DNA from 3 places in the Desulfotomaculum defluvii genome. Region 1 is predicted to be linked to each of the others. Evidence: riboswitches for the same ligand, from Rfam matches in the RefSeq annotation. Region 1 holds a riboswitch; each other region holds the start of a gene.
What was found. Region 1 has a riboswitch for cyclic di-AMP ahead of ACYQ03_RS00485 (cell wall hydrolase). Riboswitches for the same ligand answer to the same signal wherever they lie in the genome.
Positions count from the first base shown of each region.

Region 1 (7,804 bases):
TCCGGGCCAAGGGAGACAACCTGGACCTGGGACTTATCGCAGACTACTCCCTGACCTCCTACGAAAACCTCCCCGACCCCATTGAATCAGCCGAAGAAGCCATCGCCAAACTGGAGCGGGCGGTGGAACTGTTGAACGAGGTAGTTAAGGAACTGAAAGCTGCCGAGGATGGTCAGCGTGGATAAGAAGGCTAACAAGAAGTCAAGTACTGGCACCTGATTTTTCCAGATACCTCCGAATAGTTCGGGGGTATTTTTCTTTCATGCTACGGCTGGCAATAAAATATGGTATAATTTTCTAAATGAGATAATGGGTTTTGATTGTGTAAAATAAATTATGGCTTTATGGCTGTTTAAAAGATAATTTAGAGGGGATACGAAATGATTTCGATAAAAAGTCAAAAACAAATTCAATTAATGCACGAAGCTGGAAAATTACTGGCTTCTTGTCATAAAGAAATTGCTAAAATAATAAGGGTAGGCCTAACAACACGGGAGATAGATCTTTTTGTTGAAAAGTATTTATCTAAGCATGGTGCTACTCCAGAGCAGAAAGGTTATCGGGGCTACCCCTATGCAACCTGTGCATCTGTTAATGATGAGATCTGTCATGGGTTTCCTACGGATAGGCCATTAATGGATGGGGATATAGTTACCATTGATATGGTGGTCAATCTAAAGGGTGCATTGGCTGACTCTGCTTGGAGCTATAGTGTAGGAAACATTTCTAATACTGCAAAACACTTATTAGCAGTGACTAAAGAGTCCCTTTATATAGGCATAAACCAGGCAGTGGTTGGCAACAGAATTGGTGATATTGGTTACGCCATCCAGAAATATGTGGAAGCAGAAGGTTTTTCTGTTGTGAGAGACTTTACCGGCCATGGAATAGGTCGAAGTTTACACGAGGAACCACAGGTTCCCCATTACGGTCGTCAAGGTAGAGGAACGAGATTACAGGAGGGTATGGTCATTACAATTGAACCGATGGTTAATGTAGGTACCTGGCGATGTAAAGTGGATGCCAATGGTTGGACTGCTAGGACCGTTGATGGGAAACTCTCAGCCCAATATGAACATACCCTCGCTATTACTAAGGACGGACCTATTATTTTGACTGAACAATAATTAGGTGAATCAAGGTTTAGACTCAGAAGGACCATTCCTTTGAGTCAGTTAACGTTATGACTTTAGTGGTAGAGTTCTTCATTTTATCTGCAAATTGGCTAATAACTTCGGTGTTTTCCCAAAAATGCATAGGGATTAGGAACTTGGGCTTTACTTCCTGAATGAAGTATTCTGCTCCCAGGCTATAATTGTGTTCTAGCCTTGGGTCAACGGGGAAGAAGGCAATATCAATGATTTCCCCTTTAAGCTTGCTAATTTCTTCCTTAAACATCTTTTCAGCCTTCTCAATTTCTTCCTTTGTTTCGCCCCACCAGTACCACCAATTGAGATCTCCTGCGTGGAAGATGTGGCTACCATTATGCTTAATTAAAAAAGAAATGCCTTCGTCCGTAGAGCCATAGGCCTTGATTTGGATATCACCGATTTTTTTCTCTTCATAGGGGGAAAGGAAGGTAAGGTTAGCTGATGTATGCATGGGACTAAGCTGGGAGTAAATATCACTACTTAGAATGTATTGGATATCCAGTCTTTCCCCTTGCCACTCGAAAATCACTGGGTTAAAGTGATCGTGATGGGCATGGGAGGAGAAGACATAAATTTGTTTGTCTTTTTTTAGATTTACAGAACCCTGATAGTAATCAAAAACAAATAAAGCAGTTTCACTTTCTACAACAAACCCACTGTGATAAATATATTCAATACGTAAATTTTGGCTTTTCATTGTTAAATCACCTCAACATGAAGTATACTACAATTGTTTGTTTAATCGTACATGCAGAAAGGACAGGTGGCTATGAAGTTTAGTTTTGCTCATAATAATATCAATGTATTAAATTTAGAGAAAAGCCTGCAGTTCTATAAAGAGTCCTTAGGTTTAGCAGAAGTTAGACGTCACGAACATGAAAATGGTGATTTTATCCTAGTTTATCTAGGAGATGGCCAGTCTAAACACACCTTAGAATTAACTTGGCTCAGGGATAGAACCGAACCCTATAATTTAGGCGAGAATGAGTTCCATCTTGCCTTTACTGTGGACGACTTTGATGCAGCCTATGAGCACCATAAGAAGATGGGTTGTATTTGTTACGAAAACAAGGAGATGGGTATTTATTTTATAAATGATCCCGATAATTATTGGTTGGAAGTCCTACCAGCCCGCATGGGATAGGTATTTTTTAGCTAAGCATTAGATATCTAAAGGGAACACTGTTTTCTAGTCTTTAAGCTAGGAAGCGGTGTTTGTTTTTTATATAGAAACTTAAAATTTACAAGTACAACTTTTATTTAGTATAGTAATTTTTATAGGTACAATCCAGTTGAATTATATCTTAATAAATACTTTATATCGAGGTAATTTATTATGCAAAAAAGCATGAATAATTGGGATGTAATAGTCGTTGGAACAGGTCCTGCCGGGGCTACAGTGGCCAGGGATTTAGCCCTAGCCAAGAGAAAAGTATTAATCCTGGAAAGAGGGCAAAAGGATTTAACTATGAATATTCCTAGAATGCTTAGGAATAAAGAAATGTTATTTTTAGATATGTACAAGACCATGGTAAGAGGGATAAGGACCGGGGGGTCTTCCGCCCTATATTATGGAACCGCCTATCTACCTCCCTTGGAGTTATTTCGTAGATACGGTATCGATCTATCTGAGGAGGTAGCAGAAATTAAAAAAGAACTGCCTATAGCTCCCTTGAGGGATGACTTGATAGGTCCCACTGCCCAAAGGATAATGGAGAGCGCACAGAAGCTTGGTTACCCCTGGCAGAGATTAGATAAGTTTATCTACCAGAATCTCTGTAGCCCAAAAAAGTTTCCCTTTGAGGCCCAGTGGAATTCTACACAGTATATAACTGAGGCTGTTCAGAATGGGGCTGTTATCTTTGAAGGTTCTAGAGTAGAAAAAGTTATATTACAGGATAATAAAGCAGTAGGGGTTCAGTATATTAAAGATGGTCTAACTCAAAAAGCATATGCTCATACAATTATACTGGCAGCTGGTGGCCTAGCCTCGGCAAGCATACTAAGGTCCAGTGGTGTTAGTGGGGCAGGGAATGGATTTTTTTGTGATCCCTTGATAATTGTTCAGGGCGTTATAGAAGGAATAGAAGCGGGTAATGAGATACCCATGGCCACTGGTATGGTCTGCAAGGAGGAGGGTTATATCCTTACTGATATTACCTTACCGAGACTTGTATATCAGTTGTTTACTGCACAAGCCTTAAGGGTTCATCGGATATTTGAGCATCATAAAACCATCTCAGTAATGGTCAAAATTAGAGACAGTATAGGTGGTAATATCAATAGTAAAGAGGGCTTCTCTAAGAAATTTACCAGGGAAGATCAAAACAAAATGTCTAAGGGGAATTTAGTTGCTAAGAGAATTATTGAGCATGCTGGAGCAAAGAGAATTTTTCGTAGTGCTTGGACTGCTGCCCATCCCGGTGGGTCAGTAAGGATTGGTGAGGTGGTTGACTCAAACCTGCAAACAGAGTACAAAAACCTCTATGTATGTGATTGCTCCGTCATTCCAACAGAGTGGGGCTTACCTCCTACCTTTACTTTACTATCACTGGCCAGGAGGTTATCCAAACATTTAATCAAAACAGATGTCTGACCCTAGATAACAGATAAGGAGAAACAATGAACAATTATAAAATGCTAATTCAATATGATGGTGGACGTTATAAGGGCTGGCAAAGGCTCAAGAATGGAGAAAATACAATTCAGGGGAAAATAGAAAGTGTATTAGCGGAGATGGTGGGCAGAGAAATCGAGATTACTGGCTGTAGCAGAACTGATGCTGGTGTACATGCCCTTGCACAAATTGCCAATTTTAAAATCAATGAGAATCTGTCGGAATCTGAGGTCAAAAACTATTTAAATAGATATTTACCCCGGGATATTAGCATTAGGGAGGTAACTATAGTTCCTGAGAACTTTCATGCCCGATATCATGCCAAGGGTAAAACCTACTTATATAGGATCTGGAACGAGGAATACCCCAATCCTTTCATGCGAAAGTATAGTATGCATATCGAGAAAAAGCTGAATACCATCCGCATGAAAAAAGCAGGTCAATATTTTATTGGCGTACATGATTTTACTGCCTTTTCCAATGCCAAGTCTAAGAAGAAGTCAATGGTACGTGAAATATATTCTATTGATTTAGATGAAGATGCCGGTTTAATTGAAATTAGAGTGTGTGGTAATGGATTCCTTTATAATATGGTTAGAAAGATTGTTGGATCCTTAATAGAAGTTGGGTTGGATAAAATCAATGCAGAAGATATACTCAAAATCTTAGATGCAAAAGAACGGAATCAAACTGGTGGCATTGCCGATGCAAGTGGGCTGTTCCTGGAGAAGATTGATTATTAAGGCTTATTCAATATGAATCAGTAGTAAAACCCCTAAAATCAGTACCATTTGCAGATGTCTACGTCGAAAAGTTTTGTAAGATAGCATAACTGAAGCAATACAGATGGCTAGTAACATCAACCAAAGCAAATAGCCCCAACTAGTTTCTGCCAATATTGACAAACGGTTACTCTGTCCCATAACTGGTATAAGGAGGTTTGTGGTGGCTAGGGTACCATGTAGGAATAATGCAGTTAATGCAGTCCAGCCGAAGTATTTGTGATTTTTCTTAAAAAATAACATGAGTTGGTTGTCTATTTTTCCCTTGCTAGAAAACTTCGCTAAACAAGCACTTAATAAAATAAGTCCAAGCCAACCTGTTAACTCAATTACTCCACCCATAGTTATCCCTTCCTTTTATTAGTTTTACCCTTGGTTATTTGGCAGCCAACACTGCGAATTGGAGGCCACAACTTATTTATAATATATATATTCGGTATTTTAAAAAATAGGAGTCCTTTATCCTGAAGGAAGCTCGATCTACCAAGAGCAGATAAATAAGGGAGTTCCTTACAGATGAAGAAACTCCCTTAAATATTAAATTCTGGTTAATAGGAAAAGGTAAAACTATCCCGCACCATACTTACCGGACGGGCTTGGAGAAATTTATTGGGTACCCAAGACTCAAAGAAATAGAGGGCTCCTTTGGTGGGGTCTACCCCGCTTAAGGCTTCTTTGGCCGCCCGTATGGCATCCGGTGAAGCCTTCACATTGATCCAGCCGTTTAACACTGGTTCAAATTGATAATGACCATTTTCTACCTGGTAAACAACTTTGGCTATGCTGTTGGGGAACAGGTTACTTTTTACTCTATTTAAAACCACTGCACCCACAGCTACCTTTGTGAGATAAGATTCCGAGTCTGCTTCAGCGGTGATTAAGCGGGCCAGAAGGTCCAAATCTCCGGCGGAGAATTTAGTGCCAGCTCGGTCAATTGAAGAACCTCTACTTACTGTTCCCTGGACTACGGGTATCCTCAATACCTGGCCAGGGTAAATGGTAGTAGAGCTAGACAGCTTGTTTGCACGTAAAATCTCCTGGTAGGGCAGGTTCAATCTTTTTCCGATAAGAAAAAGGCTGTCCCCCTTTTGTACTGTATATGTTTGGTCGGGGACTTGCAGCTTCTGGCCGGGATAAAGCATATCACTTTTTAATTGATTAGTTGATTTTAATTTATCTACCTGGGTACCGTAATGTTGAGCGATGAGATAAAGGGTATCACCCTGAGCCACGGTATGTTCGGCAGCTGTAGCAAAGGTAGTGGCAAAGGCCAAGGAACCGAATAAGGTTAAAGAAAGCAAAATTCTACGCAAAAACAAATAATACACCCTCCTTTGGCCTGCGGGGTTAGTTGACGGGCTTGGGTTGAGGGTCCCCATCCTGAATCTGCTATAAGCCACCTCCATCAATAGGACTCGCCCCAGAATTTGATCCCCCGTGTTCCAAAAAAAGAAACTTCGGCCATATTTTTTATTACTTACATTAATTCGTATCTAAAACCATTATTTGAGGGGGTAAATACCATGGTAAGTATTAGCAGTTTCTTTAGTGCAGTAACCTCCAAACAGGGCTTTTGAATAGTCCTGTTTGGTGTGGTCGTTAAACTAAATAAAATTTTATGAGGAAACTAGAATACCTTAAAAATGTCTAAGATTTTACGTATAATAATTTAAAAAATGTATAAAAAAGGAGTTTCCTATGTTTAAATTTAAAAAAATATTTATTTGCCTGCTTTTAATCATGACTCTTATGGGGTGCCAGAATAACGAGAATAAAGTAATTTCTCAAACCCAAGGTGATCCCCAGCCACAGGCTGCTCAGACCTCTGAGACTGTTGATCCATCAATAAACAACGTCTTTGATCCATTGAAGACAAAAGTAGGAGATAGTGTAGCTGGTTTGAAAGTAAAGGCTATTACATACAATAAGGATTATCCTAGCAAAGATTATCCTGCAGAGGTTGAATTCAGTGGTAAAATTCAACTAACTGGTAATCTAATTTACCATGATGAAAAGGATGAATTTTTACCAGATTGTCTTACCTTCGATGTTAGTGAGGAAAGTATAAAGAATATTCCTAGGCTAACTTACGATGAAAGAAAATACTGGTTTGCCTTTAGTGACCAAGATAAGGCAGCAGAAATTTTGGGTAAGAAAAATATAAATAATTTAACCATTATTGTTAATGATTACAAGGTTTGGTATGCCCACACAGAAGTATGTGATCTAGCAAATATTGTCGAAGTAATAAAAAAGTAATGACTTACCACCCAAGTGTTGATTCCAAGTATGTTTATGAAAGGCTCCGGTTTTCAACTGGGGTCGTTTATTTGATCAAGCTAAAGGCTTAAATTTAAAAGCTATAAAGAAAGGGAGTATCGCTTTATGATATGCTCCCCCTATGGTAGACAGGTTAAATAATAAAAACCTTCTACTGTGGGGGGAGACATAAGTAATTGGCGACTCTCTTTTTTCTTGTATACCACCTTGTAAATATGGAGGACATGAAGGTATGAAGTTGACTTCTATTGGATTTATTTCTTTGATAACATGGTTTATTATTGTATAAAAATCATTCCTTTACAAATATTTAATGGATAAGAAATGATGATACGGAGGCTGTAGCATGTTAAAGGAAAGACGAGTTGACCCTGACGCACTTCTGTCCGGACTTGAAGAAGGTCAAGGAAAGTTAACGGTATTTCTTGGGGCGGCAGTAGGTGTGGGGAAAACCTATGCCATGCTGGAGGCAGCCCGAGAACAGTTGGCCGAAGGTGTTGATGTGGTAGTTGGCTGGGTAGAAACCCACGGTCGTTTAGAAACGGAGGCCCTTTTACAGGGCCTTCCCGTTGTTCCAGCCCGTATCATAGAATACGAGCATAAAGAATTTTTGGAAATGGACTTGGATGCCCTTTTACAGCGAAGGCCGGAGCTTGTCTTGGTTGATGAGTTGGCCCACACCAATGTTTCAGGTTCTCGCCATGCGCGCCGCTATCAGGATATCGAGGAAATGTTGGCCGCGGGGATTCATGTTTATACCACTGTAAATATTCAGCATTTGGAGACACTGAAAGATATAGTGGCACAGATTACTGGTGTTACTGTAAGTGAAACCGTTCCCGATCGCATTTTGGAACAGTGTGCACAAATTCAACTGGTTGATATTCGTCCAGAAGAATTATTCCAACGTTTTAAAGATGGAAAAGTCTATATACCAGGACAGGACGAGGAAGCCAAACGTAAATTTTTGCGGC
Region 1 is NZ_BAAHYV010000001.1:101,127-108,930, reverse strand. Features, by position in the region: gene ACYQ03_RS00520 (class I SAM-dependent DNA methyltransferase) at 1-185, shown strand, start outside; gene map (type I methionyl aminopeptidase) at 381-1,127, shown strand; gene ACYQ03_RS00510 (MBL fold metallo-hydrolase) at 1,150-1,848, opposite strand; gene ACYQ03_RS00505 (VOC family protein) at 1,921-2,295, shown strand; gene ACYQ03_RS00500 (GMC family oxidoreductase N-terminal domain-containing protein) at 2,488-3,747, shown strand; gene truA (tRNA pseudouridine(38-40) synthase TruA) at 3,774-4,511, shown strand; gene ACYQ03_RS00490 (iron reductase) at 4,515-4,892, opposite strand; gene ACYQ03_RS00485 (cell wall hydrolase) at 5,099-5,869, opposite strand; cyclic di-AMP (ydaO/yuaA leader) riboswitch at 5,871-6,023, opposite strand; gene ACYQ03_RS00480 (hypothetical protein) at 6,249-6,809, shown strand; gene ACYQ03_RS00475 (DUF4118 domain-containing protein) at 7,177-7,804, shown strand, end outside.

Region 2 (7,804 bases), on a different contig from region 1:
TCACTGCATTTCTCAGCCTGGTCGGAAAGGCGATATGCATATACATTATGGGTAGCCTCCCGATGTACCTTGCTCACACTACGAATAAATTCATTTGCTTCTTCTTCAGCCTGTATTGACTGAACATGGGCAATGAACCTTGATTTTTTAATAACCGTTTCCACAGTTGCTTCTTGGCCAACAGTTTTATAACTAAACAATCCTTACACTTCTTTCTACTTAGACGATTTTAATATAATTATTACCTGTTAGATAACAAAGAAGAATCACCATGTTATTGACAGTGATTCTTCTGCTGTTAACACAATATAACAGGTTGTTAGTTTTATTTCTGGATGATACTTTCATTTCTCGATAGAGGCTGATCGTAGATAGCATGACCAGTTTCCAGGGGCTTTTGCTCAACCAGCAATTTTACTTTTTTGTATTGCTGCAATTCCGTCAGAGTGTTTACCAGTGAATTTACTGTAATAAACTCTCCGGTGGAACCCTGTAAATTGACAAAGGACTGATTAAAGTTAAGGATCAAGGTGTCTCCTTCGGCTTTGTAGCCGATAAGTTCAGTTCCCTGGGGAAGAACTGCTGCATATTTATCCGGTTTTTTAAGCTCGTTGACTAGAGCAACTACCATGTCACTGGGTTTATCAATTTCCCGTTCCACTGGTACTAAAGCATCAGCATTGTCATTGGCAAAATATAAGGTAACTTTTACTTTTTCCTTTGCCGGAGCTTGGGATTGGGTCCCGATTTGATTTTGAGGCTGCTGGTCCTTTGTATTACTAGCGCAACCCGTGAAGATCAAAGACAGGATGAGCATCAAATAAAAAACAGTTCTCTTCATATGTTTGCCTCCCTACTAAATAGTTTGCAAATCAGTCAAAGTTTAACATACTGTTCATAAAAATACCAGTAAAAAGATCTATACTGACCTCTTTTATAGATATGACGATGGGCCCTCAGTTTTGTCACATGAACTTAATGTTTTTAACAGGTACCCCCTAATTTATAATAGTCTATCTCGTATTATAAAACAAAGAGAACACCAGTTATTGGAGGCGCCCCAATAATGGTTCACTGAAAAGGACCGTTGAAAGGAGAATCGTTTTGAAAAAGATTACTAAATTTACAGCTACTTTACTTACTATTTGTATGTGTTCAACACTATTATCTGGGGCCGCGTGGGCTGACAATGGAAAAAAGGGAAATAAAGTACCACCTGGCTTACAAAAGAAGCTCGTGCAATACACCTACACCTCCAATTTTAAAGATGTGAAGAACCACTGGGCCCAGTGTGAAATTGAAGAACTACAATTAAAGGGAATTATGAAGGGTTATGAGGATAATAACTTTAAACCTCAGCAATCTGTATCAAAAAACGAAGCAATAGCCATTATTATGAGAGTGGTAGACCATAAAGAAACTAATACTGACAAAGCAGAATTAATTAAGAAACTCTTCCCCAGTTGGATGGGTGTGGCTCCGCTGCAAGCCTACGATGCTGGTATCCTTGCAGATTGGGAATTATCTAAATGGATTGGCAATAAACCAGCCACTCGCATAGAAGTAGCCATGTGGTTAAGCCGCGCTTCCGGTGATGAGAATGTCTCTCTTAATGAGCTACTTGCCTTTGCTAAGGATGCTAACCAACTAAACAAAGACGAATTATATTATGCCGCTGCCATGTATAACAAAGGCATTATGAAAGGTACCCCCGATGGCTACCTAAATCCCTTTAAGCCCATTTCCAGAGGTGAGTTCGCGGTTATGGTCAGTCGTTTTATTGACGTCTCTGATCTAGACGATGTCACTGATGAAGAAGAACAAACTAAGGACTACATTGATAAGTTAACCCCTGCCCATAATGCTAAGATTGATGTTGATACCAAAGAGTTCACCATTAACTTTGAAGAAGATATGGACTATGCAGATGGCAAAGACCTCGAGGATTTAGCTGATGCAGTGAACATTTATGAGTATAGTAATGGTAGATGGGTTGATGCTGATCTAGAATACGCCGTTGTCTTCACCAAAAATGAGGACGAACTGGTGGTTAAATTGGATGACAATGAGGAACTTGATGCCAACACTAGGTATTGTATTACCTTTAATAGCGGTATTCTTGTAGAAGCTGATGAAGATGACAATACCTTCGATGGAATTAAAAAAGGAGAATGGTCCTTTATCTCCGAGGCTGTTGAATTAGATGTAGATGAGGTATCAGCATCCAATGATACCACAGTTGTTATTAAATTTAACCAGACAATTAATAAGGGTACTGATTTCTCCACCAATGGTGACGGAATTCATGTAATGGATGGGAATACCGAACTGGATATTGATGCTGCCAGTATCAGCGGCAGTAAGTTAACCCTTACCCTGGACAATGATGACAGCTTAGAAGATGGTGAAGAATACACTGTCTGGTTTGAAGAAGATATCGTTAAGGGCTTCGAAATTGAGGAAGATGACGCCATAGAATTTACTTTTGAAGATTAAACTGACAAAGGCACCCTGTGGGGTGCCTTTTCGTTTCGACTGGCCATGGTTCATGGCACACTCTTACCAAGGTTCTCTTATAACTGAAGGCTGGTGGCTGAAAACTAAATTTACCATAAAAAAGCCCCGGATCACCACATCCAGGGCTTTTCCTATTTACTTTAATATTCTGTTGGCACCGCGATACTTGGGAGACCAGTATTTATCGGACAAAGAATCGATACGAATACCGCGGGAGGAAGATGCATGAATAAATTGACTGTTCCCTATATAAATACCAGAATGGTTAATCCCATACCCACCAGTATTAAAGAACACTAGATCACCAGGACGTAAATTACCTTTACTAATGGCCATACCTGCATTATATTGACCTGCAGCGGTATGAACTAAATCAAAACCGAAGTTTTTAAAGACATAACGTACATAACCCGAGCAATCAAAGCCTGCAGGGCTTTCTCCACCAGAACGGTATCCTACACCGATATACTGCTTGGCATAATCCAAAACAGCTATGGCACGGTCTACAACACCCCTAGAAGAAGTCTGGGATTCTTCTGTGCGAGGTCTCACTGCTTGATTAGTTGATGGATCAGGGACCTCTAAGACCTGACCAATTTGTAAATTATCACTACTCAATTTATTCAGTTGTTTAACGTTCTCCACCGATGTTCCGTTACGATTAGCTATGGTCCACAAGGTATCACCCTTTTGTACAGTCACCTGGGCTGCATCTGCAGCACCAGTCCAGACCACTGTGGCCAGGCACACAGAGGCGGCCAGAACTACCATCTTTTTAAGCAACGACAATGATGTTATCCCCACTTTCTACGCCTACGGAGTTAGCTGACGGATTCGGGTAGAAAGTTCACCCGCTACCAAAGGTAGTTCACCCCACTAGAACGGTTCCCCCGTTTTCAATGAAATTAGGCGTTTTTCATATTTTATTAACAAATTCGGCGAATGTTTCCAGTTTCCTGCCAAAAGTTAATACTTTTTTGTCAAAATGACTGATTGAGTCTTAAGTCCCGCCTACTGTTCACCACTATTTTCATATTTTACCTTAAGAATGGAAATAATGTTTTTGAGCATTTATATTATTCATTAACTTTAATCAGGTGAACACTTTATGACTTTAACCCATGCCACCTGGAATTGTGCCAAGGTCATGCTATCCTTAACCTTACCTTTTCAGGTCATTATAAAAACAGATAGGCCACGCAATACCCATGATTTTTGCAATCAACAAGCCATTGAAATATTAAAGAAAGACGGCTTGAACAGTGAAGGACGATTGTTGCAATCCCATTTGGAGATATTAAACAGAGGATCCCAATGGAGTGATCAGGGCTTTAAAAATATTAGTCATTATTACATTCATGCCAAGAATACTGGGCTCTGGCATGGACCTGATGCTCCGACAGAATGTCAGTATTACTTTGAACGTGCTATTAGATATTGGCGATCCGGCTGCCCGGAAAAATCTATTTTTTATTTAGGTGCTGCCTGCCATATTTTGCAGGACTTGTGTGTGCCCCATCATGCCTGTGGTCTGGTACTTAGTGGTCATAAATTTTTTGAAGATTGGTCCCGGGAAAACTACCACGACTTTGTGGTTAGGTTAGAAGGCATTTATCACGTTTCAACCCATGCCTGTGGCTGGGTAAAGGAAAATGCCAGGATCTCCTCCCATTACCTACCCGAATTAGTTCAGCACAAGGGAAAAGTGCCAGTTGAAAGGGTTGCAGGGATTTTGCTGCAACGGGCTCAACGGGTCACCGCAGGATTTCTTGAATTTTATTTTCAAAGTATAAAAAAATCCTCACCTAGTTAAGGTGAGGATTTTGAGAAAAATACTATATTTTAATAAACCCTAAGCCATTTAGAATAATGATTACAATGGCTATGGGGGAAACATAGCGGATGGCAGAAAGGTAAAAACTTATGGTTGATCTATTATTTAGACTTCCAGAATTCGTGACTTCATCAAATACCGCCCTCCTAGTAAGTTTCCAGCCTGCAAAAATAGCAATGAACAAACCAGTAATAGGCATCATCAAATTATCAGTTAGATAGCCATAAAAATTAAATAAGTTCATGTTAAATATCTTTACATCGGCCAACAGACTATTGGAAAGGGTCGCCGTACCCCCAACCGTTGCCATGAGTAATCCTGTAAATATAGTTGCTGTTATTCTAGACCAACCTCTTTCTTCTGTTAGGTAAGCCACAGGGGAATTATAAAGAGAAATCATTGCGCCCATAGCAGCGATGGAGGCCAGAACAAAGAAAACAATTAAAAATAGCTGACCAAAGGGCATGGAGTTAAAAACCATTGGAATAGTAATAAAAAGTAAAGAAGGTCCCATAGCAGGACTAAATCCGAAGGCAAAAACTGCCGGAAAAATTGCCATGCCTGCCAGCACGGAAACAAGTGTATCTGCCAAAACAACCTTTATCCCAGTCCCTATCAAATTTTCACTTTTTCCAATATAGCTACCATAGGTGGTCATAACACCTAACCCAACAGAAAGCTTAAAAAAAGCTAAACCCATGGCTGCTAAAATAGTTACCTCGGTAATTTTCGAAAAATCAGGTCGAAATAAAAAAACTATCCCTTCGGCAGCACCAGGCAGAGTTAGGGCTCGTACTACACAAATAATTAATAAAATAAAGAGAATGGGTAATAGCGTCTTGGTTATTCGTTCGATACCATTTTTAACTCCGGCTAAAATGATAGCCCCAGTAACAAACAGCACAATCCACTGCCAGATTAAGGGCGGCCAAACACTGGTAATAAATCCTGAAAAGATCTGTTCGGCGATTTTAGGATCACCAGTTACAATATTTCCGTTAAGGGCTTTAAAAATGTAAGCAAAAACCCAACCGGCCACTGAGGTATAGTAAAACATTATAAAGAAAGCGCAAATCACACCAGACAATCCCGTTAGAAACCAGGGAGTGCCTGGTGTTAATTTTTTAAAAGCCCCTACACTTGTTGCGTTAGCCCTTCGGCCAATAATAAATTCCGAAATCATAACGGGTAAGCCAATAAAACAAACACAAGCAAGATAAATTAGAATAAAAGCGGCTCCACCATTTTCACCCGCAATATAAGGAAATTTCCAAATATTACCAAGTCCTACTGCAGAGCCTAGGGTTGCAGCTATGACACCTAATGTAGTTCCAAAACCTTCTCTTCCAGATAACTGTGCTTTATCATTTTCAGCTTGTACCATACATTGTCCTTCCTCAAATGCCGATTAGTTTTTTCTTTACTACTCCGCTTTCAATATTTTAATATATCCATTTAAGTTGTACTAGGTTTATTAAATATTTCAGATAATTGTAGATTTGCCTCTTTATCCACCATTTCCCAGTGAAACATTTTCGTAAGTGCTACGTCTTAGACTATGAAATATTTATATGACTTTTTATTATAGGAGAATGAAATGAAGAAAATCGCCTTGATGTTTTTAATTGTAGCTCAAATTATCTTAATGACTGGTTGTTCCCTTCAAAATACCGAAGTTAAGCCGGTAAAACAAGTGACGAAGGAGGCTACCTTTGTTCCTACACCCAATACTCATATATTACAAACCATAGAAAAAAACATCTTCGGGGATAAGACTCTAGAAAAAATTATTTTGTATGTTGAGGAGACCCCAGAGGGTATGCCTAAGTCTTGGTCCTTAGTAATAGAAGGCGTTGAAAAAATCAAGCTTTTCCATGAGGATGGCCTATTCTCCTTTGCAAAGATAGCATTTGCAGATATTGATAATGACCAAAGGGAAGAAATCCTTTTTTACCGTCAGTCCAGTGGTAGTGCCGGGGCTACAGGACTGAATGTATATAAAATATCCGAGAGAAAATTACAGCAGATATTTGCCAATAATAATGAGTTTGAGCCTAGTGCTCAAAGATTTGTGGTTAAGTACATGGATGATTTTTATGTGAAGTTTGAAGATAAGGAAACGGGCCTTAAATCTGTCATTGAATTAGACCCTGATCAGTACAGCGGTATGGAAAATATGTTACCTAACATTGCTACTTGGGTTGATCCTATAGTAGATTATAGCCTGGTAGATTATAATGATGACGGTAACAAGGAAATAATTACCATTCAAAGGGTTATTGGCATATCCCATGCCGACACCATTGGGTTACTAAAAACCACCTATAAAATGGATCAGGGTCAATATAAAGCAACCACACAAACCCTTTGTGACTCTAGAGATAAGCCCTTGGCTGAGGTAAAATTAAAGGGTTAATTCTGAGCCATGTTCTTTTAACCATTTTCGATGAACCTTGTAATCGGAACAAATACGCTCTACCAGGGTCCAAAACTTTTTGGAATGATTCATCTCTACTAGGTGGCATATTTCGTGGGCCACTATGTAATCGATAACTGGTAGAGGTGCCATGACCAGTCTATAATTAAAATTCAAATTTCTCTTACTGGAACAACTTCCCCAGCGGGTTTTTTGATCTTTAATAAACACCTGATTATATTTAATGCCTAACTTCTTTGCGGCTATTTCTAGTCTTTGCAAAATAATTTTCCGAGCTTGATACCTTAGCCAATTCTCCAGAATTTGGGCAACTTTATCTTGCTGATCCTGAGGTAGCAAAACAATTATTTTATCTTTGACCAATTCTACCTCCGGTCGACCCTGTTGAAAAACCATAACCAAACGATAGGAGTTGCCTAAGAAGCTTACAGCCTGCCTTACTTCCAGGCTGTTTCCCTTTTTCTGTTGAATCCTTTGGGACATTAAAGAAAGTTTTTGTAATATCCATTCTTCCTTGTCCCGGAGAAGTGACTCAATATACTCCAAGGGATAACGAGCAGGAACCACAACCTCTAATCCTCGTTCTAAAGTAATTTTCAAGTTGACGTTCTTTGCCCGATTACTCTCCCGCAGCAGGTAGAATATTTTTTGATTCCCCAGTTTTATGGCTAACTTTTGGGATAAGCCTGAAGTAGGTGGTTTTGTTTTATCAATTTTGGTTTTCACTTAATACCCCCACCTTTAAATTGATATGTCTTATTATTCTTCAAACCTTAATATTAACCTTTTAACAACTATGACAAAATACTATAAAGAAATTGTCTTACATATAAAACAAAACCCTGTGCCGCCTAACACAGGGTTTGTTGCTGACTCTAATAAAATATTACCTTTCTACAGAATTGTGATTACCGCTGCTAGACCACATTTCTGAAGGTGGGGTTAATATTAGTGCCTCATCATGCCAAGTACAAGATACCTCATCGGTCAAAGCCATGGCAATGTTCTTTAGATGC
Region 2 is NZ_BAAHYV010000006.1:624,497-632,300, reverse strand. Features, by position in the region: gene ACYQ03_RS05755 (YigZ family protein) at 1-200, opposite strand, end outside; gene ACYQ03_RS05750 (GerMN domain-containing protein) at 326-841, opposite strand; gene ACYQ03_RS05745 (S-layer homology domain-containing protein) at 1,105-2,496, shown strand; gene ACYQ03_RS05740 (C40 family peptidase) at 2,653-3,306, opposite strand; cyclic di-AMP (ydaO/yuaA leader) riboswitch at 3,312-3,439, opposite strand; gene ACYQ03_RS05735 (zinc dependent phospholipase C family protein) at 3,626-4,330, shown strand; gene ACYQ03_RS05730 (sodium-dependent transporter) at 4,353-5,735, opposite strand; gene ACYQ03_RS05725 (hypothetical protein) at 5,949-6,767, shown strand; gene ACYQ03_RS05720 (M48 family metallopeptidase) at 6,756-7,514, opposite strand; gene ACYQ03_RS05715 (Na/Pi cotransporter family protein) at 7,675-7,804, opposite strand, start outside.
Region 2: linked by a shared signal. The riboswitch ahead of ACYQ03_RS05740 (C40 family peptidase) and the one ahead of ACYQ03_RS00485 (cell wall hydrolase) in region 1 are both predicted to bind cyclic di-AMP.

Region 3 (7,804 bases), on a different contig from region 1:
TGCCCTGTGGTCAAAGACGATAACCATACCTAAAATAATTGATCAAATAGAGAGTTTTATTTGTGAGATGGTTACTGGGGAGATCCCGGTGAACCTTCGGGTTGACGGCAAGCATGATGTAGTTTTTACAAGTAGTAAAGATGTAAAGGGATTGTTGGTAGAACAAAATATCCAGCTCAAGTCGGAAGATCAGGTACTGCCCGCTCTTACAACGTCATTAGAAAAGAACATGGACATTGAGATTATCCGAGTGGAAGTTAAAAAAGAATACCAGCATTATGCAATACCTTTTAAGACTGAACGCATTGCCAACCCTGAAATGGCCCGGGGATTTGTTAAAGAAGTAAAGGGTGGTAAAGAGGGTTTGCAAAGAGAGGTTTGGTCTATTCGATATGAAAATGGTGTAGAAGTAAGTCGTACATGTGAAGTCAGAGAGGAACTAGAAAAACCTGTAAATAGCATTGTTCAATATGGCACTTTAAGTACAGTTAGCCGTGGAGGGCAAAACCTTCGTTTTAGTAGAGCTTTGACCATGTTGGCCACAGGATATTCTTACACTGGAAATAATACTGCTTCAGGTATTCCACCCTGTTCCGGAGTAGCGGCAGTTGACCCTGCAGTTATTCCTCTTGGAACAAGATTATATGTGGAGGGCTATGGAAAAGTCACAGCCCTAGATACTGGAGGGAACATCAAAGGGAATCGCATTGATCTGTTTTATGAAACAGATACTGAAGCCCTTGCTTGGGGTAAAAGGCATACAAGGGTATATGTCCTGGAGTAATGGTAAGAACAACAACTAGTGATAATGTAAGGATGAAAAGGGTCTCTCACGTTTGTTGGGAGGCCTCTTTTAGCCGTTAGCCATTTGCTATTAGCTTTTTTCGCTTGTGGCTAATAGGTCAGTCATGGGCCGGGGGCTTTTGTGCATTTCAGCTAACAGCTAACAGCTAATGCCTTTTGTGATTATCTAATAACGGGGTATAATAACTATAAACTTTGAAATAGATAGGAAGGAAATGAAACTTGCGAGAATTAACATCGCCTTCAGTGGTTAAGGACATTATTAACTCCTACAGATTTAAAATAAGGAAGTCTTTGGGTCAAAACTTTCTAATGGACGCTAATATTATTGATAAGATTGTAAATGCTGCAGATTTGACCCCGGAGGATCTGGTGTTTGAAATAGGGCCTGGTCTTGGCGTGTTAACCCGGCGTCTGGCCTGCTCAGCCGGTAAAGTTATCGCTGTGGAGATTGACCAAAATTTATTGCCCATACTGCAGGAGACCTTGGCAGAATTTGATAATGCTAAAGTTGTTCATGCAGATGCTCTAAAAGTAAATTTTGATCAGATTGCTGCAGAACATACTGCTGGTGCCTTTGGTACTAACGGCAATAGTTTTAATTTGGTAGCGAACCTCCCCTATTACATAACTACACCTATTTTGATGCATTTGTTAACCAGCGGTTTTAATTTTAATCGAATGGTTGTGATGATGCAGAAGGAAGTGGCAGACCGTATGCAAGCTTCCCCTGGAGGTAAGGATTATGGAAGTCTTAGCGTAGCTGTTCAATATTATACTATACCGGAGATCGTAACTAGGGTCCCTAAAACAGTATTTTATCCAGCACCAGATGTTGAATCTGCAGTTATTCGATTAACCAGAAGAAAAAACCCTCCAGTGAATTTGCAAAATGAGGAAATGTTTTTTAAAGTTGTTCGAGCAGCCTTTGGGCAAAGAAGAAAGACTTTGCTAAATTCACTGACTGGATCTGGGTTAGCAGAAAAAGAAGTCTGGCTAGAAATACTGTCAAAAATAGGTGTTGAGCCAACTAGAAGAGGAGAGACGCTGTCCATCGAAGATTTTGCTATGCTAGCAAATACTTTTTACCGTTATCACAAATAGACGGGTAGCTAGTGGAGGAATATATGGATTTTATTAGCCCTTCCAAAGGTAAAATGAACTTTAATGAGATGGTGGGGGATATTTTAAATTATATTAAAAATCTCCCGTGCTCTTCTTATAAGATCGTAGTGGGAACAGATTCGCAGGTTCGCAGTGAAACCTGTTTTGTCACTGCGGTTATTGTTCATCGTAAAGGTAAGGGTGCTAGATATTATTACCATAAAAAGATGCAAAAGAGAATTAACAGTTTGCGTCAAAAAATTTATTATGAAACATCTCTGAGTCTTGAATTGGGAGCAAAGATAACAAATTTATTATTAGAAGGTGGGCTTGAAAATTTATCGGTTGAGATACATATTGATGTGGGAACTCAAGGTGAAACAAAGGATTTAATTAGAGAAGTGGTGGGAATGGTTACTGGTAGTGGGTTTAAGGCAAAAATAAAACCGGATTCCTTTGCTGCCTCCAGTGTGGCTGATAAGTATACTAAGTAATCTTAGCCGTTAGTCATTAGCTATTAGCAAATAATCACAACACGCTTACCCCCAACATAAGATGATAACTAGAAAGGGGGTAAGTCCGTGTCAAAAATTAAAGAGGGCGATATTGTTGCTCGTAGATCCTATGGCAACGATGTTTTTTTTAAGGTTAACAGCGTTTACCGGGGGCCAGACGGTAAAGATTACGCAGTCCTCAAGGGACTGGATATAAGGTTATTTGCTAGTTCGTTAGTAGATGACCTGATTAAAGTGGATGTAAAAGATGTGGCAAAATATTGGACCCAAACTATAAAAAAGAACGAAGAAGTAATGAATCGGGTTATGCAAAGACGCATGGATGAACGCAAAGACCGAATTAAAAGATGTACCGATGGATTATGTATGAATAGGGCTGCTCAATCGGACAAAGGGGACGATAATGACATTGAGGGTTTTGATGTGCCCGGTACAGTACTCCATCTGGACGGAGATAAAGATTATTTAGAATTATGCATGACCACCTATCGAAATCTTTCTATACCAGCTTTCGGGTATGCTATTGATGAAGAGGAACAGCCCAAAAGAGTGCTAGCTCTTCTAGAAAAACATTACCCTGATATTTTAGTACTGACCGGGCATGACGGTTTAAAAAAAGGAGCCAAGGATCTGACTGACGTAAATAATTACCATAACTCAAAATACTTTATTGAGGCCGTAAAAATTGCCCGCACCTTTGAAAAAAGTAGGGATGATTTAGTGATTTTTGCCGGTGCCTGCCAGTCTTGTTATGAAGCTGTCTTAAGTGCTGGTGCCAATTTTGCAAGTTCACCAAAACGGGTATTGATTCATGCCTTTGATCCGGTGTTTGTGGTAGAAAAGATAGCATATACATCAATTCATGATCCAATTGCCATTCGGGATATTATTAAAAGTACCATTACTGGCTTTGATGGTATAGGTGGTGTAGAAACTAGAGGAAAACATCGATTAGGCGTACCTAGAACGGAATATTAAAACCATAGTACCCCTTCCTAAAGTCTAGCATATGATGATCTAGGACATTTTAGGGAGGGATTTCCTTTATGGTAAACTTTTTGAAAGCCGTTGAAAAAGCCAAATGGCGTTTACTAGGTATTAAAAATGTTGTTGGTGTTGGTGTGGGCTATAAACATGTGGGTTTGGAAAGAACGGAACAAAAGGCAATTATTATCTTTGTATCGAAAAAAGAAGGTGCTGAAACTTTAAGTCGTGAGGAACTAGTACCCTATAAAATTAATGGTTTAGAGACAGATGTTATTGAAGTTGGAGAAATACGTTTTTTGGAAGATGATAGAAAAAAGCATGTTAGACCAGCCCGCCCTGGTCTAAGTCTGGGGCACTATCGAGTTACGGCCGGCACCTTTGGAGCAGTGGTAAGGGATCGCACCACTGGTGAACCACTTATCCTTTCGAACAACCATATTTTAGCCAATGCTACGGATGGTAAAGATGGTCGGTCTGCTCCGGGAGACCTAATTTTACAACCTGGTGAATATGACGGTGGAACAAAGAATGACCGAATAGCAACACTATTAAGATATATTCCGATCCAAAAGGGAGAAGCACCTGCTACTTGCCCCATAGCCAATGGGGCATCCCGTATTGCAAACATGTTTGTTCACGCCATCCGGCCCAATTACGATTTGAAATTTTTTAAAAGAGAAGGGGTTGCAAACCATGTGGATTGTGCAGTTGCCCGACCCCTGAATCCAGATATGATTAACGATGATATTATTGGCTTTGGAAAGATACAAGGTGTTGCAGAGGCTAAACCTGGTATGAAGGTATTTAAGAGTGGCAGAACAACAGGAATCACCTCTGGGGTAGTTACTGCCATAGGTACCACGATGCAAGTTAAAATGGATGATAATAATAATGCTTATTTCAGTAACCAAGTAATTTGTGATATGAAATCTCAGGGCGGAGATAGCGGCTCCTTAGTACTTACTGAAGGGAACAGAGCAGTTGGTTTATTGTTCGCAGGGTCCGACCGAGTAACTGTCTTCAATCATATTCAGATGGTGTTAGATAAACTAAATGTTGAGTTTTAGGAAGGAAAGCCCCGCGACGAAGAACGTGGGGCTTTTGTTTCGTGTAAAAAAATGGTATATATGTTTTAAAATGAGTTTACAACCAAAAAAATGTTTGTACACATCTTCTAGCTAATTAAATAATTTATTACCAGGTATTACGACTTTTGTAAAATCAGGTATTTTTATGTATTATTTAGGACAGGCACAGATGCCATGTAACAGAAATGCCGAATCCCTTGAGGTACGGAGGAACCGTTTATGGGGGTGAATCCTTTTAGGTAGGGTTTTCCTTGCCCGAACCCGTCAGCTAACTCCGGAGGCAAAAAGGAAAGGAGAAAAGAAATGCAGTATCGCTTAAAGAATTTTTCTGTGTACCTGGTTACCGTGTTCCTATTTACCCTTATGCTGTCTCTTATGACGGCACAGTCAGCTAGGGCAGCCACCGATGACAGCCAAGAAATGGTTAGGCTGATTAATGAAGCCCGTAGTAAAGCCGGTCTTACAGCACTAATGGTAGACCAGCAGCTTTCACTGCAAGCTGCCAAGAATCTTGAATACTACCAAAGAACCGGTCAGAGTCCCAGTTCAACCATGTTGCTAGATATTGCTAAAAGCGGTGGTTATAGTACCATTGGACAAACTATTGTACGTAGTAATGATGTTGCAACCATGGTGCAAAAGCAGTTAGTATATTATGGCAGCCGCTCAATTTTAAATGCAAAATATAACAGAATTGGGTTAGCTTTTATGGATACTAGCAGTGGTAAGATCTGTGTTCAATTGTTAGGTTATAAACCCATAACTGAACCTATTGAGAAACCAGAGCAACCAGTTCCCCAACCGGAGCCAACTCCTCAGCCTGAGCCGGCGGCTCCACAGCCAGAGCCAGAGCCACAACCAGAGCCACAGCCAGTACCCCAGGAACCTACTTCCTTTATGAATGATTTCCAAAAGCAAGTAGTGAACCTAGTAAATGCTGAACGGGCTAAGTATGGATTGCAGCCTCTGGTAGCTAAAGAAGACTTGACTAAAGTTGCTCAGGCAAAAGCACAGGATATGTACCAGAGCAGGTATTTTTCCCACACTTCTCCTAATTATGGCTCTCCCTTTGATATGATGCGCAAATTTGGTATCAGCTACCTAGCAGCTGGGGAGAATATTGCTATGGGTCAAAAAACCCCGGAGCAAGTTATGCAGGACTGGATGAATAGCTCAGGTCACCGTGCCAATATATTAAATGCTAAATACAATGAAATCGGTGTAGGCGTATATCAAAGCTATAGTGGCTATGGTTATATCTGGGTTCAGGAATTTGCTCGACGGTAATTGTCTATATAAAAACTAATTAGATAATTGGACAACAAAATAGCCTGTACAATGCCTTGTTCCATAAAAGGGAAACGGGAGGAAAAATTTCCTCCCGTTTTTTTGCATTTTCTTAAGGATTGACCACAATTTCAGCACATTTCTCCAGACAATCCAATATATATATTAAGGAGATACCTTGAAAGGAGGCTAAGATTGATGATCATGAGAAAAAGACCCAAGCTAAAGTTCCGACAGAATAATGATGAAAACCAAAATCAACAGTTTGAGACAGAAAGGATCAGGGTCAAGCAGCTCATTGGAGAAAACACTGAACAAAATATTATCCGAGCTACCGTTAAACTACCCTATGGTTACCCGGATATTGAAGAGACTCTTTCCATCGACACAAGAGTAAGATTAAAAAAAGCTGAAGTTATCCCCAATAAGGTCATCGTAGAAGGAAAACTGCGTTTCAGAGTTTTATACACCGCCTTTGAAAAGGATCAGTCTGTTCACTCATTCGATGAAGAGATTGAGTTCACTGATTTTGTTGAGGTGGAAGGTGCTCGGCCGGGTATGGATGCGGAAATTGAATTTGTGGTTGAGGACTTTAGCCTAAAACTAACTCGTGAATGCGAATATGAACTTGTGGCTGTGCTTCAGATTACTGCCAAGGTTACCGAGGATCGTGAAGTTGATGCAGTTATCGAATGTCCCAATGGTTTTACCTGTGAAACAGAAAGAATGAGTTTGGAGCAGGTAGTGGGCAGCAATATCAAACAAATTTTGATAGATGATGAATTTGACATACCTGATGAAAGAGATTTCCTTATTACTGACGTTCTTAAGTGTATGTGCGATGTAGAAATAACTAAGGTTAGAGTTATCAGGAATAAGATACTTTTTGATGGCGAAGTCGATATGGAATGCCTTTATGCAGTTGAGAAAAATGACCATAAGGGAAAACCAGGCCACGGGGAATGGCAAAAGGATAAGCATGGGCATGGATTCGATAAATCAAAGGATGATAAATTTGGTGTTCATTCCTTCGAAAAAACCTTTAAATTTAGTAATTTTGTAGAAGTAGAAGGTGCGGAACAGGGGATGGAAGCCTATGTGGACGCACTGGTAGAATCTTGCAGCCTAGATGTTACTGATGTAACTGACTGCAAGTTATCTCCTCTAATTGTACTCAAAGTCAGAGTGCGTGTAGTAGAAGATAGAGAAGTGGATGTTGTTACTGCCATTGAGGGGGCAGACACTGATACTGTAACACTGGATATGGAAAGTCTAGTGGCTGAAGAGTGTAAACAGGTTATCATTAGGGATGCTAGGGAAATTCCTGCGGGAAAACCCGATGTTGATAAGGTAAGGGAAATTACCGTAGGGGATGTTGAGATCCGGGATGTCGATATCATTCAGGATAAGGTACTCATTAAGGGCACCATTGAATTTGAGATTCTATACATTGCTATGAATGAAAGAAAATCTTTGCATACAATTCACAGGGAAGTTGATTTTAAAACCTTTATCGACGTACCTGGGGCACGTCCAGGCAATGAGGCAGATATTGATGTAGAGGTTGAATGGGCTAATGTAAAACTAGAAAGAGATTGTGAACTCTTGATTGAAGCGGTATTAAATGTATGTGCTAGGGTAACCGAAACTGTGGAGCAAGACGTAGTTATTGGTTTTACCCCTAGACCTACTGTGCCGCCCACAACAGAACCCCCAACCACAGAGCCCCCGAGTACACCCTGTGTTCCTGGAACAACCTTTAACTATACCATTGCCAGAGGAGATACTTTAGCAAAACTTGCGCAACGTTATGGAACTACCGTACAGGCAATTCTAGCCGCCAACCCACAAATCACGAACCCCAACGTTTTGAATGTGGGGGATGTTATTAGGATTCCTTGCGAAGCAAAGGGTTAAATATAACTCTTATTAAATTTAAGGAGGTAGTCAAAAAATGCCTAACGGTTTCACCGGATGTGTTTTAGTTAAGCTGCCGATTGTTATAGCCGATGTTACAGA
Region 3 is NZ_BAAHYV010000004.1:102,294-110,097, forward strand. Features, by position in the region: gene ACYQ03_RS02220 (resuscitation-promoting factor) at 1-784, shown strand, start outside; gene rsmA (16S rRNA (adenine(1518)-N(6)/adenine(1519)-N(6))-dimethyltransferase RsmA) at 1,027-1,908, shown strand; gene ACYQ03_RS02230 (ribonuclease H-like YkuK family protein) at 1,932-2,402, shown strand; gene yabG (sporulation peptidase YabG) at 2,490-3,401, shown strand; gene ACYQ03_RS02240 (chymotrypsin family serine protease) at 3,470-4,477, shown strand; cyclic di-AMP (ydaO/yuaA leader) riboswitch at 4,675-4,796, shown strand; gene ACYQ03_RS02245 (CAP domain-containing protein) at 4,802-5,785, shown strand; gene ACYQ03_RS02250 (DUF3794 and LysM peptidoglycan-binding domain-containing protein) at 5,984-7,702, shown strand; gene ACYQ03_RS02255 (DUF3794 domain-containing protein) at 7,740-7,804, shown strand, end outside.
Region 3: linked by a shared signal. The riboswitch ahead of ACYQ03_RS02245 (CAP domain-containing protein) and the one ahead of ACYQ03_RS00485 (cell wall hydrolase) in region 1 are both predicted to bind cyclic di-AMP.